Regions from separate parts of the Streptomyces sp. NPDC042100 genome, predicted to be linked through region 4. Evidence: riboswitches for the same ligand, from Rfam matches in the RefSeq annotation. Region 4 holds a riboswitch; each other region holds the start of a gene.
The links. Region 4 has a riboswitch for cobalamin ahead of ACZ6J5_RS09210 (ABC transporter substrate-binding protein). Riboswitches for the same ligand answer to the same signal wherever they lie in the genome.
Positions count from the first base shown of each region.

Region 1: linked by a shared signal. The riboswitch ahead of ACZ6J5_RS14525 (cobalamin biosynthesis protein) and the one ahead of ACZ6J5_RS09210 (ABC transporter substrate-binding protein) in region 4 are both predicted to bind cobalamin.
Region 2: linked by a shared signal. The riboswitch ahead of ACZ6J5_RS27685 (ribonucleoside-diphosphate reductase subunit alpha) and the one ahead of ACZ6J5_RS09210 (ABC transporter substrate-binding protein) in region 4 are both predicted to bind cobalamin.
Region 3: linked by a shared signal. The riboswitch ahead of cobN (cobaltochelatase subunit CobN) and the one ahead of ACZ6J5_RS09210 (ABC transporter substrate-binding protein) in region 4 are both predicted to bind cobalamin.

Region 1 is NZ_JBVJDK010000005.1:461,943-467,733, forward strand. Features, by position in the region: gene ACZ6J5_RS14515 (putative cobaltochelatase) at 1-813, opposite strand, end outside; gene ACZ6J5_RS14520 (cobyric acid synthase) at 899-2,407, opposite strand; gene ACZ6J5_RS14525 (cobalamin biosynthesis protein) at 2,404-3,396, opposite strand; cobalamin riboswitch at 3,429-3,548, opposite strand; gene ACZ6J5_RS14530 (hypothetical protein) at 3,683-3,904, opposite strand; gene ACZ6J5_RS14535 (inorganic phosphate transporter) at 3,921-5,210, opposite strand; gene ACZ6J5_RS14540 (alpha/beta hydrolase) at 5,570-5,791, shown strand, end outside.
Region 2 is NZ_JBVJDK010000013.1:164,254-170,044, reverse strand. Features, by position in the region: gene mctP (monocarboxylate uptake permease MctP) at 1-837, shown strand, start outside; gene ACZ6J5_RS27690 (GNAT family N-acetyltransferase) at 962-1,492, shown strand; adenosylcobalamin-variant (AdoCbl-variant) riboswitch at 1,564-1,662, shown strand; gene ACZ6J5_RS27685 (ribonucleoside-diphosphate reductase subunit alpha) at 1,805-4,168, shown strand; gene ACZ6J5_RS27680 (ribonucleotide-diphosphate reductase subunit beta) at 4,168-5,184, shown strand; gene ACZ6J5_RS27675 (UTRA domain-containing protein) at 5,265-5,441, shown strand; gene ACZ6J5_RS27670 (DUF2809 domain-containing protein) at 5,492-5,791, shown strand, end outside.
Region 3 is NZ_JBVJDK010000009.1:75,271-81,061, reverse strand. Features, by position in the region: gene cobN (cobaltochelatase subunit CobN) at 1-2,862, opposite strand, end outside; cobalamin riboswitch at 2,903-3,042, opposite strand; gene ACZ6J5_RS21240 (cobalamin biosynthesis protein CobG) at 3,150-4,478, shown strand; gene ACZ6J5_RS21235 (precorrin-8X methylmutase) at 4,493-5,128, shown strand; gene cobJ (precorrin-3B C(17)-methyltransferase) at 5,203-5,791, shown strand, end outside.
Region 4 is NZ_JBVJDK010000003.1:408,197-413,987, reverse strand. Features, by position in the region: gene ACZ6J5_RS09225 (sensor histidine kinase) at 1-532, shown strand, start outside; gene ACZ6J5_RS09220 (response regulator) at 529-1,281, shown strand; gene ACZ6J5_RS09215 (GNAT family N-acetyltransferase) at 1,338-1,865, opposite strand; cobalamin riboswitch at 1,994-2,174, shown strand; gene ACZ6J5_RS09210 (ABC transporter substrate-binding protein) at 2,243-3,322, shown strand; gene ACZ6J5_RS09205 (FecCD family ABC transporter permease) at 3,319-4,350, shown strand; gene ACZ6J5_RS09200 (ABC transporter ATP-binding protein) at 4,347-5,150, shown strand; gene ACZ6J5_RS09195 (alpha-mannosidase) at 5,299-5,791, opposite strand, start outside.

The sequences.
Region 1 (5,791 bases), on a different contig from region 4:
CACCTCGAACGCGGCGCAGGTCGCGGCGATCTGGAGGAGCACCGCGTCCCCGAGGACCACCTTCGGCAGCAGCTCCCGCGCGCCGACGATCCGTGCGCGCAGCGCGGCCTCCTCGCCGGCCCAGCGGGCGGCGAACGCGGCCGGGTCGTCCTCGAAGGCGAGCCGCCGCCGGACCACCTCGACGCGCTCCTCGGGCACCCGGGAGGCGGCGACCTCCACGGTCAGCCCGAAGCGGTCGAGCAACTGCGGGCGCAGCTCGCCCTCTTCGGGGTTCATCGTGCCGACCAGCAGGAAGCGGGCGGCGTGCCGCACGGAGACGCCCTCGCGCTCGACGTGCGACTGGCCCATGGCGGCGGCGTCGAGCAGGAGGTCGATCAAGTGGTCGTGCAGGAGGTTGACTTCGTCGACGTAGAGGATGCCCCGGTGCGCGGCGGCGAGCAGTCCGGGCTCGAACGCCTTCACGCCCTCGGCGAGCGCCCGCTCGATGTCGAGCGCGCCGACGAGCCGGTCCTCGGACGCGCCGACCGGCAGCTCGACCATCCGCGCGGGCCGCGCGTCGGCCGCCCCGGTGCCGTGCGGCCCGTCCGGGCAGCCCGGGTCGGGCGCGGCCGGGTCGCAGCTGAAGCGGCAGTCCGCGACGACGGCCACCGACGGCAGCAGCTCGGCGAGGGCCCGCACGGCGGTGGACTTGGCGGTGCCCTTCTCGCCGCGTACGAGGACGCCACCCACCGCCGGGCTGATGGAATTCAGCAGCAGCGCGAGCCGCAGGTCGTCCATGCCGACGACGGCGGTGAACGGATAGCGGGTGCTCATCGGGTGGTCACTCCTTCGAGTCGTACGGAGGGTCGTACGGAGGGTCGTACGGAGGTGGTGGGCGCGGGCGGCCCGGGCACGGCGGTCACGGCGCCCCCGGCGGCACGAACGGCAGCCCCTTCGGGGCGCCCTCCTCGATGAGCCGCAGCAGCGCGTCCGTGTCGGCGTGCTGCTCGATGAGGTCGCCGAGCCGGTCCAGCTGCTCCTCGCGGAGCGTGCCGAAGGAGGTGTCGGGGGCCGGGACGAAGCGCCGGCCGGACGCCGCCGCGACCTCGCGCAGGAACGCGCGCCGGAAGCCGTCGCTCTCCAGCGAGCCGTGCCAGTGGGTGCCCCAGACCGCGCCGACCCGGCAGCCGTCCAGGAAGGGCTCGCCGCCCTCGACGGTGGCGACGCCGTGGTGGATCTCGTACCCCTCGACGCGCTCGCCGAGCGCCTCCCCGGCCGGCCGGGCCAGGGTCTTCTCGACGCCGAAGCGGATGCGTACGGGCAGCAGCCCGAGCCCGTCGACCAGGCCCGCCCTCGACTCGACCTCGTCCTCGATCCGCTCGCCGAGCGCCTGGAAGCCGCCGCAGATCCCGAGCACCGGGCGGCCCTCGGCGGCGCGCCGGACCAGCGCGTCGGCCAGTCCGCGCTCGCGCAGCCAGGCCAGCGCCTTGACGGTGCCGCGGGTGCCGGGCACGACGACGAGGTCCGCGTCGACGAGCTCCTCGGGCCGGTCGACGAAGCGGACGACCACGCCCGGCTCGGCGGCCAGCGCGTCCACGTCGGTGAAGTTCGACATCAGCGGGACGGCGCAGACGGCGACCCGCAGCACGTCGGCGCCGACCGGCGGGGCCACCACCGACTCGCGGACCGTGCCGCGCAGCGAGACCCGCAGGCCGTCCTCCTCGTCGATGCCGAGGCCGTGCGCGTACGGCAGGACGCCGAAGGTGCGGCGCCCGGTGAGGCCGTGGAGCATGTCCAGACCGGGCTCCAGGAGCGTCACGTCGCCGCGGAACTTGTTCACCAGGTACCCGGCGACGAGCTCCTGGTCCTCGGGCGCGAGCAGCGCGGTGGTGCCGAAGAACTGGGCGAAGACGCCGCCCCGGTCGATGTCGCCGACGACCACGACGGGCAGCCGGGCGGCCCGCGCTATGCCCATGTTGACGATGTCGGTGCGCCGCAGGTTGATCTCGGCCGGGCTGCCCGCGCCCTCGCAGATGACGGCGTCGTACGTGCTCCGGAGCTCCTCCAGGCACGCCATCACCGGCTCGAAGAGGGTCCCCTGGCGTCCGCCGTGGTAGCCGCGGGCGCTCATCTCACCGACCGGCTTCCCCATCAGGACGACCTGGCTGGAGCGGTCGGAGCCGGGCTTGAGCAGCACCGGGTTCATCAGCGCGGTCGGCTCGACGCGCGCGGCCTGCGCCTGCATGGCCTGGGCACGCCCGATCTCGGCGCCCTCCCGGGTCACGAAGGAGTTGAGGGACATGTTCTGTCCCTTGAACGGCGCCACCTTGACGCCCTGCCGGACCAGCCAGCGGCAGATGCCGGCCGTGACGACGCTCTTGCCCGCGTCGGACGTGGTCCCGGCGACGAGCAGCCCCCCGCCCCTCATGCGTTCCTCCGCTTCAGCGTGCTCGCGATCAGCCGGCCGCCCACGCAGGCGGCCAGGGTCAGTCCGGTGATCCGGCGGGACAGCCGCACCGCCCGGTCGATGTCGGCGACCTCGACGGGGCGGCCCGGCGCGTTGAGGACGGGCCGGTGCTCGACCCGCCCGCCGTACGCCAGGGTGCCGCCGAGCCGTACGCCGAGGGCCCCGGCGAAGCCGGCCTCGACGGGTCCGGCGTTGGGGCTGGGGTGCTTCGCCGCGTCCGCGCGCCAGGCGCGGGCGGCCCCGCGCGGGTTCCCGCCGGCGACGGTGGCGAGCGCGGCGGTGAGCCGGGCGCCCGGCCAGCCGGCGAGGTCGTCGAGCCGGGCCGAGGCCCAGCCGAAGCGGCGGTACCGCGGAGACGTGTGGCCGACCATCGCGTCCAGGGTGTTCACCGCCCGGAAGCCGAGCAGTCCGGGCACGCCCGCGACGGCTCCCCAGAACAGGGCGCCGACCACGGCGTCGGAGGTGTTCTCGGCGACGGACTCGACGACCGCGCGGGCCATCGCGGGGCCGTCCAGGGAGTGCGGGTCGCGTCCGCACAGGTGCGGCAGGCGCTCCCGGGCGGCCTCCAGGTCCCCGGCGGCGAGCGCCCCGCCGATCGCGCGGGCCTCGCGGCCGAGCGTGGTGCCGCCGACGACGGCCCACACGGAGGCGGCGGTCAGGGCGACGGCGGCGGCGCGGCTGTTCCGTGCCGTACGGGCGGCCAGCGCTCCGAGCGCGACGGTGGAGCCGGCGCAGACGGCGGTGTGCAGGGCGCCCCAGCCGCGGTGGTCGCGCCACAGGCGCTTCTCGACCGCGCCGGCGGCCCGGCCGAAGGCGGCGACGGGGTGGCCGCGGCGGGGATCGCCGGCGAGCCGGTCGACGGCGAGGCCGAGGGCCGCTCCGTACGCGAAGACGCTGGTGGCGCCCGAGGTGCCGGGGGCACCGGGAAGGCTGAGGCCGCGGCCGGGCATGGCGCTCTGTCCTCACTCAGGGTCCGCGCCCTGGATCGACGTGACCGGCGGCGAGAGTTCCTGGCTCCCGGCCCGTGGGGGCCGGTCACAGTGGCGGGACCGCGCCGGATTCGCACCGGACTTCCTCTACTGCCGCCGTAATGGCCCCGGAAGTCCACCACGCTCCGCGAACAGCCGTCAACTCACCCTTGACCTGCGTCGGGTCACTGTGCGGAGCGCCACAGACACGAGAACCGGGCGGCCCGCACCTCGGGGTGCGGGCCGCCCGGCCGGTGTGCGCGGTGCGTCAGGCGACGATCAGGTAGATGCCGTAGGAGACGGCGGCCAGGCACAGCGCGAAGCAGGCGTAGGCGCCGGTGACGGCCAGGGTGGCGGAGCCGCCGTTCTCGGCGGCCTCCTCCTGCTTGGAGAGGCCCATGACACCGAGGGTGAAGAGGCCCACCAGGGCGACGGTCGCCACGAGGCTGACTCCGAAGACGGAGCCGAGGGCTGCCCAGTCGATCTTCATGCTTGGTTCCAGTTCCTTAGACCGCGGCGGCGGGGGCCGGGGGAGCGGCCGGGTCCGTGGGGCCCGGGGTGGGGATGGTGGCCTTCAGGTCCGTGTCCGCGACGGCGGCGACGGAGCCGGCGGCCGGCGGCGGGGTGACGGCCGCGATGGCGGTGGTGACCACACCGGCGGGCTCGGCCGGGGCGGCCGGGTTGTCGAGGTCGTCGGCGGTGACGTTGGTGTGGTCGACCGGCTTGCGGCGGGAGAGCGACCAGATGACGGCCGAGCCGGCGACGAGCAGGACCGCGACGGCGGCGATGCCCCAGGTGCCCTGCTTGGTGAGGAACTCGGCGGCGGCGCCGACCAGGCCCGCGGCGGGCAGGGTCAGACCCCAGGCGACGAACATCCGGGTGGCGGTCGACCAGCGGACGACACCGCCCTTGCGGCCGAGGCCGGCGCCCATCACGGCACCCGAGCAGGACTGGGTGGTGGAGAGCGAGAAGCCCAGGTGGGAGGAGGCCAGGATGACCGTCGCGGCGCTGGTCTGGGCGGCGAAGCCCTGCTGCGGCTGGAGGTCGGTGAGGCCCTTGCCCATGGTGCGGATGATGCGCCAGCCGCCGAGGTAGGTGCCGAGCGCGATCGCGAGACCGGCGGAGACGATGACCCACAGGGGCGGGTTGGCGCCGGGGGCGAGGACGCCGCTGGTGACCAGGGCGAGGGTGATGATGCCCATCGTCTTCTGCGCGTCGTTGGTGCCGTGCGCGAGCGAGACGAGACCGGCGGAGGCGATCTGGCCGGCCCGGTAGCCCTTGGCGGTCGCCTTGGTCCCGGTGTTCGACTTCTTGCCGAGGCGGTACGTCAGGCGGGTCGCGACCATCGCGGCCAGACCGGCCACGATCGGGGCGGCGACGGCGGGGATGAGGACCTTGGTGACGATGGTCGGGCCGTTCACCGCGTCCCAGCCGGCCGACATCACGGCGGCGCCGATGAGGCCGCCGAAGAGGGCGTGGGAGGAGCTGGACGGCAGGCCCAGCAGCCAGGTCAGCAGGTTCCACAGGATGGCGCCGACGAGCGCCGCGAAGATCACTTCTGTGCGAATGCCCTCTTCGTTGATGATCCCGCCGGAGATCGTCTTGGCGACCTCCACGGACAGGAACGCGCCGACGAGGTTCAGCACGGCGGACATGGCCACCGCCGTCTTGGGCTTGAGAGCACCGGTCGAGATGGTCGTCGCCATCGCGTTGGCGGTGTCGTGGAAACCGTTCGTGAAATCGAACACGAGAGCTGTCACGACCACAATCGCGAGCAGCAGCGTGATGTGTTCCATTTACCCAGGCAATCGTTTGACGTCAGTGGCTGGTCGAACGTACGCAACCTGGGTGAACGGAAGATGAACTAGGCCGGGCTGTGCGGTGTCCCCAACCGGGGTCCGGAGCTTCCGCTTCCGCTCCTGGCCGCCCCCCTGTCCACCATGCGGGCAGGGTGCGACCCGGGGTAATCGCAGGCGAACCAGGACACCCGCGACATCCGCCCGCTCCGCCGCCCGCCGGCCGGTCCGCCCCGTGGACCCCGCGCGCCCCGTCAGCCGTACGGACGACCCCGCCGACGAGACCCTCGTCACGCGCCGTCACCCGTCCGGGGTGCCGCCCGGTGGCAGCCTCCGCCCCCACTGCCGACACTGGGAGCGTGCGCCCGGCTACAGCGACGGCAGCGGCCGTCACCACAGTGATCGGTGTCGGCGCGGCCGCGGTGGCGGCCGGCCGGTACGCCAGCGACGCCGCCCTCAGGGTGCCGTCCGGACGCCCGCTGCCCGGCGACCCCCGGCTCACCGTGCACGCCACGGCACCCGGCCGGATCACCCTCACCCGCGGCCTCGCCTCGCTGCGCCCCGGCACCTACGGGATCGAG
Region 2 (5,791 bases), on a different contig from region 4:
GGCTCGGCGCTGGCGCTCTTCATGTACCCGCACTCCATCACGGCGACCCTGTCGTCCCGGAGCCGCGAGGTGATCCGCCGCAACACCACGATCCTGCCGCTGTACTCGCTGATGCTGGGCCTGCTCGCGCTGCTCGGCTTCATGGCGATCGCCGCCGGCGTGAAGGTCAGCAACGGGCAGCTCGCCATCCCGCAGCTCTTCGAGGACATGTTCCCCGCCTGGTTCGCCGGTGTGGCCTTCGCCGCCATCGGCATCGGCGCCCTGGTCCCGGCCGCGATCATGTCGATCGCGGCGGCCAACCTCTTCACCCGCAACATCTACAAGGACTTCCTCAAGCGGGACGCGACGCCGGAGCAGGAGACCAAGGTCTCCAAGCTGGTCTCGCTGCTCGTGAAGGTCGGCGCGCTGGTCTTCGTCCTCACCATGGACAAGACCGTCGCGATCAACTTCCAGCTGCTCGGCGGCATCTGGATCCTCCAGACCTTCCCCGCCCTCGTCGGCGGCCTGTTCACCCGCTGGTTCCACCGCTGGGCGCTGCTCGGCGGCTGGGCCGTCGGCATGGTCTACGGCACCGCCGCCGCGTACGGGGTGGCCAGCCCCACCCAGAAGCACTTCGGCGGCTCCTCGGCCGAGATCCCCGGCATCGGCGAGATCGGCTACATCGGCCTCACCGCCTTCGTGCTCAACGTCGTCGTCACCGTGGTCCTCACCCTCGTCCTGAAGGCGCTCAAGGCGCCCGACGGCGTCGACGAGACCTCGCCCGGCGACTACACGGCGGACGCCGGTGACAAGGGCGTCGCCACCGAGCTCCCGAAGGTCGGCGCCGCCGGGCACTGACCCCCGGCACCGGCCCGTACGGCCCCGGCACCCGCCCCGTACGGCCGCCGCGCCGCCCCGCTCCCGCCCGCCTCCGGGTATCCCGGAGGCGGGCGGAGCCGTGCCCGGGGGCAGACTCCCTGTCATGGACTTCACGATCAGGGCGGTACGGCCCGAGGAGTACGAGGCGCTCGGCGAGGTCACCGCGCGGGCCTACCTCGACGACGGCTTCCTCACCTTCGGCGAGGACGACGCCTATCTGCACCGGCTGCGGGACACCGCCCGGCGGGACGCCGAGGCGGAGGTGCTGGTGGCCGTCGACACGGCGGGCGACGCCGGGGCCGCCGTCGGCGGGGCCGTCCTCGGCGGGGTGACCTTCGCGCTCGGCGGCGAGGAGTGGGCCGACATCGCCGGCCCCGGCGAGGCCGAGTTCCGGATGCTGGCCGTCGCGCGGACGGCCCGCGGCCGGGGCGTCGGGGAGGCCCTGGTGCGGGCCTGTGTGGACCGGGCGCGGGCCGCCGAGGGGTGCGCCCGGCTCGTGCTGTCCACCCAGCGAACCATGACCACCGCCCACCGGATCTATGAGCGACTGGGCTTCGTCCGCTCCCCCGAACGCGACTGGAAGCCCGTCCCGGGCCTGGACTTCACCCTGTTCACCTACGTTCTGGAGCTCTGACCGCATCCCAGGCCGACACAACATGTGGGGGGTGCCGCGAGCGGTGCCCCCCACATGTATGCTCGTCCTCGCTGTCGCCGCAGGGGAATCCGGTGGAAATCCGGAACTGTCCCGCAACGGTGTGTTTTGTGCGCGTTCGCGCCAAGGTGAGTCCGAGGACCTGCCGACAGCGCACCCGGTCCGTCCGTTCCGGGTGCCGACAGACGTCCGGGCCTCGCGGAGTGGGCCGGTGGACGCGGCGCCGCCGTGCGTACGGCAGCCCGTTCCCCGCCTCCCGTCCTGGCACCGAGCCGAGCGAGGGAGAGCCCCCACGTGACCATCGCGCCCGCCGATCCGGCCGCAGCGATCGAGACCGACGGCCCCGGCACCGTGCTGCTGCGGACCCTGACCGATCTCACCGCCGACCTCCCGGACACCGACCCCGGCAAGGTCGCCGCCGCCGCCCTGCGCGGCCGCAGCGCCTCCTCGGACGAGGCGGAGCTGCGCGAACTGGCCACCGAGGCCGCCGCCGGACTGATCGCCGAGGACCCGGCGTACTCCCGGCTCGCCGCCCGGCTGCTCACCCTCACCATCGCCGACGAGGCCGCCGGCCAGGGCGCCGTCGCCTTCTCCGCCTCCGTCGCCGTCGGGCACCGCGAGGGCCTGATCGCCGACCGCACCGCCGCCTTCGTCGCCGCGCACACGGCCCGCCTGGACGCGCTGATCGACCCGGCCGGCGACGACCGCTTCGGCTACTTCGGCCTGCGCACCCTCTACTCCCGCTACCTGCTGCGCCACCCGATCACCCGCCAGGTCATCGAGACCCCGCAGCACTTCATGCTGCGCGTGGCGAGCGGCCTCGCCGAGGACGACAGCGCCCGCGCCGTGGACGAGGTGGCGGCGCTGTACGGGCTGATGAGCCGGCTCGACTACCTGCCCTCCTCCCCCACCCTCTTCAACTCCGGCACCCGCCACCCGCAGATGTCCTCCTGCTACCTGCTGGACTCCCCGCAGGACGAGCTGGACTCCATCTACGACCGCTACCACCAGGTCGCGCGGCTGTCGAAGCACGCGGGCGGCATCGGCCTCTCGTACTCCCGCATCCGCGCGCGCGGCTCGCTGATCCGAGGCACCAACGGGCACTCCAACGGCATCGTGCCGTTCCTGAAGACGCTGGACGCCTCCGTCGCCGCCGTCAACCAGGGCGGCCGCCGCAAGGGTGCCGCCGCCGTCTACCTGGAGACCTGGCACGCGGACATCGAGGAGTTCCTGGAGCTCCGCGACAACACCGGCGAGGACGCCCGCCGCACCCACAACCTGAACCTGGCGCACTGGATCCCGGACGAGTTCATGCGCCGGGTCAACGCGGACGCGCCCTGGTCGCTGTTCTCCCCCGCCGACGTGCCCGAGCTGGTCGACTTGTACGGCGCGGAGTTCGACACGGCGTACCGCAGGGCCGAGGCGGCGGGCCTGGCCAAGAAGACGATGCCGGCGCGGGACCTGTACGGCCGGATGATGCGCACCCTCGCGCAGACCGGCAACGGCTGGATGACCTTCAAGGACGCCTCCAACCGGACCGCCAACCAGACCGCCGAGCCCGGCTCCGTCGTGCACTCCTCGAACCTCTGCACCGAGATCATCGAGGTCACCGACGACGGCGAGACGGCCGTCTGCAACCTCGGCTCGGTCAACCTCGGCGCCTTCGTGACCGGCGGCGGCATCGACTGGGAGCGCCTCGACGAGACGGTGCGCACCGCGGTCACCTTCCTCGACCGGGTCGTCGACATCAACTTCTACCCGACCGAGCAGGCGGGCCGCTCCAACGCCCGCTGGCGTCCGGTGGGCCTGGGCGCGATGGGCCTCCAGGACGTCTTCTTCAAGCTCCGGATGCCCTTCGACTCGGCCGAGGCCCGCGCGCTGTCCACCCGGATCGCCGAGCGGATCATGCTGGCCGCGTACGAGGCCTCCGCCGACCTCGCCGAGCGCAACGGCCCGCTGCCCGCCTGGGACAAGACCCGCACCGCGCGCGGCGTGCTGCACCCGGACCACTTCGACGTGGAGCTCAACTGGCCGGAGCGCTGGGCCGCGCTGCGCGAGCGGATCGCCGCCGTCGGGATGCGCAACAGCCTGCTGCTGGCCATCGCGCCGACGGCGACGATCGCCTCGATCGCCGGTGTCTACGAGTGCATCGAGCCGCAGGTCTCCAACCTGTTCAAGCGCGAGACGCTGTCCGGCGAGTTCCTCCAGGTCAACTCGTACCTGGTGGACGAGCTGAAGGCGCTGGGCGTGTGGGACGCGCAGACCCGCGAGGCGCTGCGCGAGGCCAACGGCTCGATCGCCGGCTTCGGCTGGGTGCCGGCCGAGGTGCGCGAGCTGTACCGCACGGCCTGGGAGATCCCGCAGCGCGGCCTGATCGACATGGCCGCCGCCCGCACCCCGTTCCTGGACCAGGCGCAGTCGCTGAACCTGTTCTTGGAGACGCCGACCATCGGCAAGCTGTCGTCGATGTACGCGTACGCCTGGAAGCAGGGCCTGAAGACCACGTACTACCTGCGCTCGCGTCCGGCGACCCGGATCGCCCGCGCCGCCCAGGCGTCCGCCTCGGCCGCCGCCCCCATCCCCGTCCAGCAGGCCGCCGACCCCGACGCCGTCGCCTGCTCCCTTGAGAACCCCGAGTCCTGCGAGGCCTGCCAGTAATGAGCACCACCGAGAACAAGAACCTCCTGGACCCGGGCTTCGAGCTCACCCTCCGTCCGATGCGCTACCCGGACTTCTACGAGCGCTACCGGGACGCGATCAAGAACACCTGGACCGTCGAGGAGGTCGACCTCCACTCGGACGTCGCCGACCTCGCGAAGCTCACCCCCGGTGAGCAGCACATGATCGGGCGCCTGGTCGCGTTCTTCGCGACGGGCGACTCGATCGTCTCGAACAACCTGGTCCTGACCCTCTACAAGCACATCAACTCCCCCGAGGCGCGCCTCTACCTCTCGCGCCAGCTCTTCGAGGAGGCCGTGCACGTCCAGTTCTACCTGACGCTCCTGGACACGTACCTCCCCGACCCGGACGACCGGGCCGCCGCGTTCGACGCGGTCGAGGAGATCCCCTCCATCCGCGAGAAGGCGCAGTTCTGCTTCAAGTGGATGGACTCGGTCGAGAAGATCGACAAGCTGGAGACGGCCGCCGACCGCCGCCGCTTCCTGCTCAACCTGATCTGCTTCGCCGCGTGCATCGAGGGCCTGTTCTTCTACGGCGCCTTCGCGTACGTGTACTGGTTCCGGTCCCGGGGCCTGCTGCACGGCCTGGCGACCGGCACCAACTGGGTGTTCCGCGACGAGACGATGCACATGAACTTCGCCTTCGAGGTCGTGGACACCGTCCGCAAGGAGGAGCCCGAGCTCTTCGACGACGCGCTCCAGGAGCAGGTCACCGCGATGCTGCGGGAGGCCGTCGAGGCGGAGCTGCAGTTCGGCCGCGACCTGTGCGGCGACGGCCTGCCGGGCATGAACACCGAGTCGATGCGCGAGTACCTCCAGTGCGTCGCCGACCAGCGCCTGGTCCGCCTGGGCTTCGCCCCGGTGTACGGCTCGGAGAACCCGTTCGCGTTCATGGAACTCCAGGGCGTCCAGGAGCTGACCAACTTCTTCGAACGCCGCCCGTCCGCCTACCAGGTGGCGGTCGAGGGCTCGGTGGACCTGGACGAGGACTTCTAGTCCGGTCCTGGGGACAGGGAGAAGGGGTTCAGCACTCGACGCGTGCTGAACCCCTTCTCCCTTTTCGGACGGCTCAGGACGTGACGGCCCGGATGCCGGACGCGGACGAGCGGGAAACGCTGCGGACGGGGCGGGACGAGCCGGTCATCGACCTGGCGAGGGTGACGTACGACAGCCGGGACCAGCCGGTCCAGGTCGACATGATGACCGTGCCCGCGCACCGGCAACGACTCCGCTACGAGATCGCGATCGGATGACCGTGCCCGGCGCCGCGGTCACCGCCCGCTCGACGCGTAGGCTCCCCCGCATGGGTGATCTCGGGCGGACGCGGATACTGGCCGGGGTCGCGGCCCTGGTGACGGTCGGGGCCGGGCTGGGGGTCAGGGTCGTGGCGGGCGGTGCGGTCGCCAAGTACGCGGGGGACGCGCTCTACACGGTGCTGGTCGTGGCGCTGGTGGTGCTGGTCGTTCCCCGGGTGCGGCCGTCGGTGGCGGCGGGGGTCGGGCTCGGGTTCAGCTGGGGCATGGAGCTCTTCCAGCTGACCGGGCTGCCGGCCGCGATGGCCGCGCACAGCGCCCTGGCGCGGCTGGTGTTCGGCACGACGTTC
Region 3 (5,791 bases), on a different contig from region 4:
CGCCTGCGCGTGTGCCCGTACGTAGTTGTCGGCGGCGTCCTCGTCCAGGCCCGCGACCAGCCGTACGGCGTCGTCGAGCAGGCCGATGACGTGCGGGAACGCGTCCCGGAAGAAGCCCGAGATGCGCAGCGTCACGTCGACGCGCGGGCGGCCCAGCTCGGCGAGCGGGATCGGCTCCAGGCCGTTCACGCGGCGCGAGGCCTCGTCCCACAGCGGGCGGACGCCCAGCAGCGCCAGCGCCTCGGCGACGTCGTCGCCCGCGGTGCGCATCGCGCTCGTCCCCCACAGGGACAGGCCCACGGAGGTCGGCCACTCGCCGTTGTCGTCGCGGTAGCGGGTCAGCAGCGAGTCGGCGAGCGCCTGGCCGGTCTCCCACGCGAGGCGGGACGGCACGGCCTTCGGGTCGACCGAGTAGAAGTTGCGGCCGGTCGGCAGCACGTTGACCAGGCCGCGCAGCGGCGAGCCGGAGGGCCCGGCCGGGACGAAGCCGCCGTTCAGCGCGTGGACGGCGTGCGTGAGCTCGTCGGTGGTGGCCGCGAGGCGCGGCACGACCTGCTCGCAGGCGAAGCGCAGCACGGCGTGGACCTCGTCGCCGTACCCGTCGGCCACGGTCGCGATCGCGTCCACGGACCAGCCGGCGGCCTCCATGCCCTCGACCAGCTCGCGCGCCTTCGCCTCCGCCTCGTCGGCGGTGGTGCGGGTGGCCGCCGACTCGTCCAGGCCCAGCGCCTCGCGCAGGCCCGGCAGCGCCTGCGTGCCGCCCCAGATCTGACGGGCGCGCAGGATGGAGAGGACCAGGTTGACCCGGGCCTCGCCGGCCGGGGCGCCGCCCAGGACGTGCAGGCCGTCGCGGATCTGGGCGTCCTTGACCTCGCACAGCCAGCCGTCGACGTGCAGCAGGAAGTCGTCGAAGCCGTCGTCCTCCGGGCGCTCCTCCATGCCGAGGTCGTGGTCGAGCCTGGCGGCCTGGATCAGCGTCCAGATCTGCGCGCGGATCGCGGGCAGCTTCGCCGGGTCCATGCTGCTGATCTGCGCGTACTCGTCGAGAAGCTGCTCCAGGCGCGCGATGTCGCCGTAGGAGTCGGCGCGGGCCATCGGCGGCACGAGGTGGTCGACGAGGGTGGCGTGCACGCGGCGCTTGGCCTGGGTGCCCTCGCCCGGGTCGTTGACGAGGAACGGGTAGACCAGCGGCAGGTCGCCGAGGGCCGCGTCCGGGCCGCAGGCGGCGGACAGGCCGGCGTTCTTGCCGGGCAGCCACTCCAGGTTGCCGTGCTTGCCGAGGTGCACCATCGCGTCGGCGCCGAAGCCGCCGTCCTCGGCGCGGGCGGCGATCCAGCGGTAGGCCGCCAGGTAGTGGTGCGAGGGCGGCAGGTCCGGGTCGTGGTAGATCGCGATCGGGTTCTCGCCGAAGCCGCGCGGCGGCTGGATGAGGACGAGGAGGTTGCCGCGCCGCAGGGCGGCGAGCACGATGTCGCCCTCCGGGTCGCGGGAGCGGTCCAGGAACATCTCGCCGGGCGCCGGGCCCCAGTGCTCCTCCACCCGCTCGCGCAGCTCCGCCGGGAGCTCGGCGTACCAGCGCTTGTAGTCGGCGGCCGGGATGCGGACCGGGTTGCGGGCGAGCTGCTCCTCGGTGAGCCAGTCCTGGTCGTGGCCGCCGGCCTCGATCAGGGCGTAGATCAGTTCGTCGCCGTCGCCGGAGACCAGGCCCGGGAGGTCCTCGACGGGGCCGAAGTCGTAGCCCTCCTCGCGGAGCCGGCGCAGCAGGGCGACGGCGGAGGCGGGGGTGTCGAGGCCGACGGCGTTGCCGATGCGGGAGTGCTTGGTGGGGTACGCGGAGAGGACGAGCGCCAGCTTCTTCTCGGCGTTCGGGATGTGCCGCAGCCGGGCGTGCCGGACGGCGATCCCGGCGACGCGGGCGGCGCGCTCGGCGTCTGCCACGTACGCGGGCAGGCCGTCCTCGTCGATCTCCTTGAAGGAGAACGGGACGGTGATCAGGCGCCCGTCGAACTCGGGGACGGCGACCTGGCTGGCCGCGTCCAGCGGCGACAGGCCCTCGTCGTTCTCCTCCCAGGCGGAGCGGGAGCCGGTCAGGCACAGGGCCTGGAGGATCGGCACGTCGAGCGCGGCGAGCGCCCCCGCGTCCCAGGCCTCCTCGTCGCCGCCCGCCTGTGCCTCGGCGGGCTTGGTGCCGCCCGCCGCGAGGACGGTGGTGACGATCGCGTCGGCGCCGCGCAGCTCCTCCAGGAGCTCCGGCTCGGGGGCCCGCAGCGAGGCCACGTACAGGGCCTTGGCGCGGGCGCCGTGCGCCTCGATCGCGTCGCACAGGGCGCCGACGAAGGCGGTGTTGCCGCTCATGTGGTGGGCGCGGTAGTAGAGCACGGCGACGGCCGGGCCGTCGGCGACGGCCTCGGAGGCGGTGCGCTCCAGCGGGCCCCAGGTGGGGGCGGCGGCGGGCGGCTCGAAGCCGTGGCCGGTGAGCAGCACGGTGTCGGAGAGGAAGCGGGCGAGCTGGCCGAGGTTGGCCGGGCCGCCGTGTGCCAGGTAGGCGTGGGCCTCGGTGGCGACGCCGACCGGGACGGTGGACGCCTCCATCAGCTGCGCGTCGGGGGCCTGTTCGCCGCTGAGCACGACGACCGGCTTCCCGGCGGCGCGGAGCGCGTCCAGGCCCTCCTCCCAGGAGCGCAGGCCGCCGAGGAGGCGTACGACGACGAGCTCGGCGCCGTCGAGGAGGGCGGGCAGGTCGGCGGCGGGCAGCCGGGCCGGGTTGGCGAACCGCCACTCGACCGCGCCCTCGGCCGGGGCGGCGTTCGCCGCGCGGGCGCTGAGCAGGTCGGTGTCGGAGTGCGACAGCAGCAGGAGCATGGCGAGCTCAGGCCCTTCCTCGGGGTTGTCCGCGCCCCGGGTGGTCGTATGGACGGCGGGGAGTTCCTGACTCACCGCCCCGCGTTCCCCCGGGCCGGCTCACAGTGGCGGGACCGCGCCGGATTCTCACCGGGCTTCCTCCCCGGGGTCCTGGGACCCCATGCCGCTTGCATCCTAGATCGTCCGGGAGCCCCGGGGGAGGGGCCCTGGGGTCGGGCGGATCACACCCGGCCACGGCGGCGTCACGGCCGGTGGGGGCGGGACGGCCCGTGGGTATGCTCGCCGCCATGTCGGCCACCCCACGCACCTCGCCCGAAGCGGGCGAACCTCTCATACGGGATCGCGGCGACGCCTGTCCGGGTGCGCTGAGACTCCACCCGGCGGACGACGGGCGGCTCGCCCGACTCCGGCTGCCCGGGGGGCGCCTGACGGAGCCTCAGCTCCTGGCACTGGCCGACGCGGCCGAGTCCCTCGGCGACGGGGAGCTCAGCATCACCTCGCGTGGCAACGCGGAGCTGCGCGGCCTGGGCGAGGGCTGCGGCGCCGAGCTGGCCGCGCTCCTCGACCGCGCGGGCCTGCTGCCCTCGCCGGGCCACGAGCGGATCCGCAACATCGTCGCCTCGCCCACCGCCGGCCTGGACGGACTCGGCGGCCCGGACCCGCAGTTGTGGGCGCGCGAGCTGGACGCGCTGCTGTGCGCGGAGGACTGGACGACGGCGCTCTCGGGCCGCTTCCTGTTCGTCCTGGACTCCGGGCGCGGAGACGTCGCGGGGCTCGGCGGCGATGTGACCTTGCTCGCAGAGCGAGCGGGGACGGGGGCGGGAGCCGGGGCCCGTGCTGAGGCCGGGACTACGGCTGGCGCCGGGGCCGGGGCCGGGGCGGGTGCGGCCGGGCCAGGCGAGCGCGCGCTGCTGCTCCTCGGCGGCCACGCCCTGCGGGTCGCCGCCGTCGACGCCCCGCGCGCCGCGCTCGCCGCCGCCGGGGCCTTCCTGCGGACCGCCCGGGCCGCCGGGAACGGCGCCTGGCGGGTGCGGGAGCTGCCCGAGGACCGCCTGCCCGAGCTCGCGGACGCCCTCGCCGGCGCCCTCGCGGACGCCGGGATCGCGGCGGAGCCCGTCCCCGGCCCCGTACCGCTGCCGTGGGGCGCCCCGCCCGTCCCCGGGCCGCTCGGCCCCGGCGCCCTGTACGTCCTCGCCCCGCTCGGGCGGCTCACCGCCGCCCGGCTGCGGGCGCTGGTACCGGCCGCCGAGGTGCGGTTCACGCCCTGGCGCGGGGTGGTCGTCGCCGCGCCGCCCGCCCGGCTCGGCGCGCTGGCCGAGGCGGGCCTGATCACCCGCCCCGACGCCCCCGGCACCGGCGTCGGCGCCTGCGCCGGACGCCCCGGCTGCGCCAAGTCCCTCGCCGACGTGCGGCGGGACGCCGCCCTCGCGCCGGCCGGCTCGCTGCCCGTGCACTACTCGGGCTGCGACCGCCGCTGCGGGCACCCGCATGGCGCCTGGGTCGACGTCCTCGCGACCGCCGACGGCGGCTACCTCGTCGACGGCGCCCCCACCCCCCGCACCTCCCTGTCCGAAGCCGTCGCGGCGGCCCGCGGCCCGGCGACACCCACGAGATGAGCGAGAACACCAGGATGTACGAGTACGAGAAGGACGGCGCGGAGATCTACCGCCGCTCCTTTGCCACGATCCGCGCCGAGGCGGACCTCGCGGGCCTGCCCGCCGACGTCGCCACGGTCGCCGTACGCATGATCCACGCCTGCGGCATGACCGACCTGGTCCGGGACATCGCCTACTCCCCCGGCGTCGTCGCCTCGGCCCGCGCCGCCCTGCGCGCGGGCGCGCCGATCCTGTGCGACGCGCGGATGGTCGCCAGCGGCGTCACCCGCAAGCGGCTGCCCGCCGACAACGACGTGGTCTGCACGCTGTCCGACCCGGCCGTGCCGGGCCTCGCCGCCGAGCTGGGCACCACCCGCTCGGCCGCCGCCATGGAGCTGTGGCGGGACCGCCTGGAGGGCTCCGTCGTCGCCGTCGGCAACGCGCCGACCGCGCTCTTCCACCTCCTGGAGATGATCGCGAAGGGCGCCGGGAAGCCCGCCGCCGTGCTCGGCATCCCGGTGGGCTTCATCGGTGCCGCCGAGTCCAAGGACGCGCTCGCCGCCAACGACCTCGGCCTGGAGTACCTGGTGGTCCGGGGCCGCCGGGGCGGCAGCGCCATGACCGCGGCGGCGCTCAACGCCCTCGCGCACGAAGCGGAGATCCAGCAGTGACGGCAGTGAACACGGGGGCCGCCGTGCCCGGAAAGCTGTACGGGGTCGGGCTCGGGCCCGGTGACCCCGACCTGATGACGGTGGCCGCCGTGAAGGCCATCGCGGAGGCGGACGTCGTCGCCTACCACTCGGCCCGGCACGGGCGGTCCATCGCCCGCTCGATCGCCGCCGCGCACCTGCGCGAGGACCACATCGAGGAGCGGCTGATGTACCCGCTCACGGTGGAGACCACCGACCACCCCGGCGGCTACCGGGGCGCGCTCGACGACTTCTACGAGGAGGCCGCGGCCCGGCTCGCCGCCCACCTCGACGCGGGCCGCACGGTCGCCGTGCTCGCCGAGGGCGACCCGCTGTTCTACGGCTCGTACCAGCACATGCACAAGCGGCTGGCCGACCGCTACGACACCACCGTCATCCCCGGCGTCACCTCCGTGAGCGCCGCCGCCGCCCGGCTCGGCGAGCCGCTGTGCGAGGCGGAGGAGGTGCTGACGATCGTCCCCGGCACGCTGCCGGAGGACGAGCTGACGGCCCGCCTCGCGGGCACCGACTCGGCGGTCGTGATGAAGCTGGGCCGCACCTTCCCCACCGTGCGGCGAGCCCTGGAGCGGGCCGGCCGGCTTGAGGACGCGCGGTACGTGGAGCGGGCGTTCATGGCGGGCGAGC
Region 4 (5,791 bases):
GGCCGGGATCAACATGCAGCTGGAGCTCGCGGACGCGCTGCTGGAGGTCGGCGAGGCGGAGAAGGCCCGGGAGGCGACCGGTCGGGCGCAGAGCCTGGTCCGGGAGAGTCTGAAGCAGGCCCAGTGGACGGTTCGCGCGCTGCGCGAGGAGGCTCTTCCGCTTCTGGAGAGCCTCGCCGCCATGCTCGAATCGTCCGGTCACCACGACGCCCTCACGGTGACCGGTACCGTGCGCGAGCTGCCGACGCGGACCGCGCAGGACCTCCTGCGGATCGCGCAGGAGGCGTTGACCAACGCCACGCGTCACGCGCCCGGGGGCGCGGTGCGGGTGACCATGGGGTACGAGGAGAAGGCGGCCGTCTTGAGCATCGTGAACGGGCCGGGGACCCTGCCCGTCTCCCCGGGGACGGGGAGCGGGATGGGGCTGATCGGGATCCGCGAGCGCGTGGCCCTGCTGAACGGGACGGTCACCGCCGGTCCCGTGACGGACGGGCGTGGCGGCTGGAAGGTCGACGTGGTGATTCCGGCATGAGCGAGCCCACGAACGACGCCCCGGCCTCCCCGCCCTCGCCATCCGGCCCGTCCGCCCCTGCCTCCCCGGCCTCCCCTTCCGGTCACATCAGGGTCGTCATCGCCGACGACCAGGCCGCCGTGCGCGAGCCGCTCGCGATGGTGCTCGCGCTCGCCGGGGACATCGGCGTGGTCGCGACCGCCGCCAACGGTCGCGAGGTCCTGGACGTCGTCGCCGCCGAGCCCGTCGACGTGGTGCTGATGGACCTGCGGATGCCCGTGATGGACGGCACGGAGGCGACCCGCCTGCTGAGCGAGGCCCATCCAGAGGTGGCCGTGGTGGTGCTGACGACCTTCGCCGACGACGACTCGATCATGGCGGCGCTGTCGGCGGGCGCCCGCGGCTATCTGACGAAGAACGCGGGCCGCGAGGACATCGCCCGCGCGATCCGCGCCGCCGCGGCCGGGCAGTCCGTCATGGACCAGGAGGTACGGGACCGGCTGCTGGCCGCCGTGATGGGGGCGCCCCGCGCGGAGGCACGGCCGGCGGCGGGCTCCGCCCCCGGTGAGGAGCTGCCCGAGGACCTGACGCCTCGGGAGCGCGAGGTGCTGGGGCTGATCGGGCAGGGGCTTCCGAACCGGGCGATCGCCGAACGGCTGTTCATCAGCGAGGCCACGGTCAAGACGCACATCAACAACCTCTTCGCCAAGGCCCGGATCCGGGACCGGGCCGATGCCGTACGGCGGGCCATCGCCGCAGGTCTGGCCTGAGCTGGGGGCCTGAACGGAGGCCAGAGCGGGGCCTGAGCGGGGGCCTGAGCCGCGCCTCAGCTCGTCCGGGCGGCGCGGCGCAGCAGGGCGCGCGCCGGGTCCTGGGCGGGGCGGTGCGGCGGGGCCGGCTGGTCCTGCGGGGCGCGGCGGACGAAGAGGGTGACGGAGACGCCCTCGGTGAAGCCCTTGCGGCGCATCATCGCGGCGGAGGCCTGGTTGCCGCTTTCCACGTCGGTGATGATCCGCGAGGCACCCGCCGCGAAGAGCGCGTCGCAGCAGTGGTCGACGAGCGCGCCGGCGACGCCGCGGCCCCGGGCCCGCTCCTCCAGGGCGATCCATTCGAGGTAGCCCCAGTCCTCGCGTTCGTCGTACGAGAGGGAGCCGAGGACGAAGCCGACCAGGCCCTCCTCGTCCAGGGCGACCCAGCAGGCGTCGGGCTGGGCGTCCCAGTGCGCGGCCACGGAGGACAGCGACCAGGAGGTGTACGGCATCGACTTGACGTCGAAGGCCCGGTGGCCGAGGTCGAGCACGGCGTGCAGGTGGACGAGCTCCAGCGGGACGATCTCGACTGTGCTTTCGTTCATGCGGGCGATCATGCCAGTGATCGTACCGATGGTCGTGACATAGCGTTATTCCGCCCCTTCCAGGCGAATTGTCCGGCCCTCTTCCTCAAGATCGCCCTGTGGTAATTTGCCCGAGCCAGTCGCACCTCTGTACGCATCCAGCAGCCAGCCGATCCGTACGGGGTCAGGGAATCCGGTGGGAGTCCGGAACTGACGCGCAGCGGTGAGGGTGGCGGGCGGAGCATCGGCCACTGGGTCCCGAGGGGCCCGGGAAGGCGTTCCGTCCGGGTGACCCCGAGTCCGAAGACCTGCTGGCGGCCCCGGCGGCGTACGGCCGTGTCCGGGGAGCTCCGTACGACAGGCTCCGCGTTCGAGCCGTGACGCCAGAGGACCCCCACGTGCCCCTCCCCCGCATTCTCCGCGCTTCCCGATCCGTCGCGCTGCTCGCCGCCGGCGCCCTCACCGGCGCCGCGCTCCTCACCGGCTGCGGTCCCGGCGGTGCGAGTGGTCCCGGCGGTCCCGGCGCCGCGTCCGGGGCGAAGGCCGCCGACGCCGGGCGTGCCGTCGTGCCCGACAACTGCGGCCTGCGCGTCGAGGTCGAGCGCCCGCCCCGCCGTGCCGTCGCCCTCGACCAGGGCTCGGCAGAGATCCTGCTCTCGCTCGGTCTCGCCGACCGCATGGTAGGCACCGCCACCTGGACGGACCCGGTCCTGAAGGGCCTGGAGCGGGAGAACGCGAAGGTGCCCCGACTGGCGGACCGCTACCCGTCGTTCGAGAAGGTCCTGGCCGCCGAGCCCGACTTCGTCAGCGCCTCCTTCCTCTACACCCTCGGCAAGGGCGGGGTGGCGCCCCGGGAGCGCTTCGCCGCGCTCGGCGTGCCGACGTACCTCTCCCCCACCGACTGCGTGGACAAGGACAACAGCGGCGACGGCGACGGGATACGGACCCGGCCGCTGACCATGGACACGGTCTACGGCGAGATCCGCGACCTGGCCCGGGTGTTCGGGGTCCCGGAGCGCGGCGAGAAGCTGGTGGGCGAGCTCCGCGCCCGGGTCGCGAAGGCCACCGCGGGGCCGGGCTTCGGCGACGCCTCGGTGCTCTACTGGTTCTCCGACGCGCAGGGGCCGTACATGGCCGGGTGCTGCGGCGCGCCGGGCATCGTCAGCGGGACCCTCGGCGTCCGGAACGTCTTCGACGACACCAAGGAGGAGTGGCCGCAGATCAACTGGGAGACCGTCGCCGAACGCGACCCCGACGTCCTGGTGATCGCCGATCTGACCCGCCGGGCGCAGTCGGCCGAGAGCGCCGCGAAGAAGATCGAGTTCCTGGAGTCCCATCCGGTCACGCGGAACATGACGGCGGTGCGGAAGAAGCGGTACGTGGTCCTCAGCGGGCAGGCGATGAACCCGACGATCCGCACCGTCGAGGGCATCGAGAAGCTCGCCGCCGCCTTGCGCGCGTACGGGCTCGCCCAGTGAACCGGCCCGGCCGGCCGGCCCTCACGGTGCCCGCGGTCACGGCCGCCGGCGGCGTGCTGCTGCTCGTGTCCCTCGCGCTCGCCGTGACGATCGGTCCGGCCGACATACGGGTCTCGGACACCTGGTCCGTGCTCGTCTCGCACCTCGGGGGCGGCGCCGGCGGCGTGAGCGCGATCCGGGACGGCATCGTCTGGGACCTGCGGCTGCCCCGTACGCTCCTGGCCGCCGTGTGCGGGGCGGGGCTCGCGGTCTGCGGCGCGGTGCTGCAGTCGCTGCTGCGCAATCCGCTGGCCGACCCGTTCGTGCTCGGCGTCTCCTCCGGCGCGTCGGCGGGCGCGGTCGCGGTCGTCGTCCTCGGGGTGGGCAGCGGGCTGCTGTCCGTGGCCGGGGGCGCGTTCCTGGGCGCGCTCTGCTCGTTCGCTCTGGTCCTGGTGCTGAGCCACACGCTGGGCGGCTCGACGGACCGGGTGGTCCTGTCGGGGGTCGCGGCGATGCAGCTGTTCTCGGCGCTGACCTCGTTCGTCGTGATGACCGCCGCCGACGCGGAGACGACCCGGGGCGTGCTGTTCTGGCTGCTGGGCTCGCTCTCCGGCGCCGGCTGGGCGGACGTGGGGGTGTGCGCGGCGGTCCTGGCCGTGGTGCTCACGGTGTGCGGCGGGTACGCCCGGACGCTGGACGCCTTCGCGTTCGGCGAGGAGGCGGCGGCGACGCTCGGCGTCTCTGTGGCGCGGACGCGGCTGGTGCTGCTGTCGGCCACGGCGCTGCTGACGGCCGTCCTGGTCTCGTCGGCGGGCGCGATCGGCTTCGTCGGCCTGGTCCTGCCGCACGCCGTGCGGGCCCTCGCCGGCCCCGGGCACGCGCGGCTGCTGCCGCTGAGCGCGCTGGCCGGGGCGGTGTTCCTGGTGTGGGCCGACACCCTGGCGCGCACGGTCCTCGACCCGCAGGAGGTGCCGGTCGGGGTGGTCACCTCGCTCATCGGCGTCCCCGCGTTCGTCCTCGTCCTCTACCGCTCCAGGAGCGCGCGATGAACGGCGTCCCCGCCCGGGGCACGGGCCTGCGGGCCGAGGGGGTGTCGCGCACGGCGGGCGGCGCCCTGGTGCTCGACGGCGTGACGCTCGCGCCGCGTCCGGGCGTCCTCACGGGGCTGATCGGGCCGAACGGCTCGGGGAAGTCGACCCTGCTGCGGGTCCTGGCCGGGGTGCTGGGTCCGGAGGCCGGGGTGGTGACCCTGGATGGCGAGCCGCTGGGCGCGGTGCCGCGCCGGGCGCTGGCCCGCCGGGTCGCCGTGGTCGAGCAGCACGCCGCCACGCAGGTGGACCTGACGGTGGCCGACGCCGTGCGCCTGGGGCGCCTCCCGCACCGCCGGGCCTGGGCCCCGTCGACGGCCGAGGACGAGGCGGCCGTCCGCTCCGCGCTCGCCCGCACCGGGCTGGCCGACCGCGCCCACCGGACCTGGCGGACGCTGTCCGGCGGTGAGCGGCAGCGCGTCCAGATCGCCCGCGCGCTGGCGCAGGAGCCGCGCGAACTGCTGCTGGACGAGCCGACGAACCACCTCGACATCCAGCACCAGCTCGACCTCCTGGCGCTCGTCGCGGACCTGCGGCTCACCTGTGTGATGGCCCTGCACGACCTGAACCTCGCGGCGATGTACTGCGACCACCTGGTGGTGCTGCGCGAGGGGCGGGTGGTGGTCGCGGGACCGGCGGCGGAGGTCCTGACCGAGGGCCTGATCGCGGAGGTCTACGGCGTCCGCGCCGCCGTCACCCGCCCGAGCCCGGAGGGCCGCCCGTACATCCGCTTCCTCGGCAGGAGGGGCGGACACGGCTGACGGCTGACGTCAGAGGGCCGACGTCCGACGGCGCATCCGGCACCTGCGGCGCGTGTGGCACATGCGGCGTGTGCCGGCGCCGCCGAAAGGGGGCCGCCCCGACGCGTACGGCGTCGGGGCGGCCCCTCGTTCCTGTCCCGCTCCCCCGTCAGGGGCGCCGGAACCGCAGCGTGCGCAGCTCGAAGGGGCGCAGCGTCACGGGCAGTTCGCCGGCCGCCGGGCGCGGGACCGCGCCCTCCAGCGGGCGTTCGAGGAGGTCGGTCTCGACGACGTCCGCCGCCTCGAAGCCGGCCGTCAGCGTCGTGGCCGCCCGGCCGCCGCGGGCCTCGTGGAAGCGCACCACGACGTCGCCGCTGCCGTCGTCGGCCAGCTTGACCGCCGTCACGACGACCGCGTCGTCGGCCACGGTCACCAGCGGGGCCACCTCGCCGGCGCCGGTGAGGCCGCGCGCCGGGAGGTTGATGCGGTAGCCCTCGCGCACCGCGTCCTCGATCGTCGCGCCCGGCACCAGCGCGTGCCGGAAGCGGTGGACGCCCTGGTCGGTCTCCGGGTCGGGGAAGCGGGGCGCCCGCAGCAGCGAGGCGCGCAGGGTGGTCGTCGTGCCGCCGTCGCCGCCGTCCGCCGCCGCGCGGACCTGGCGG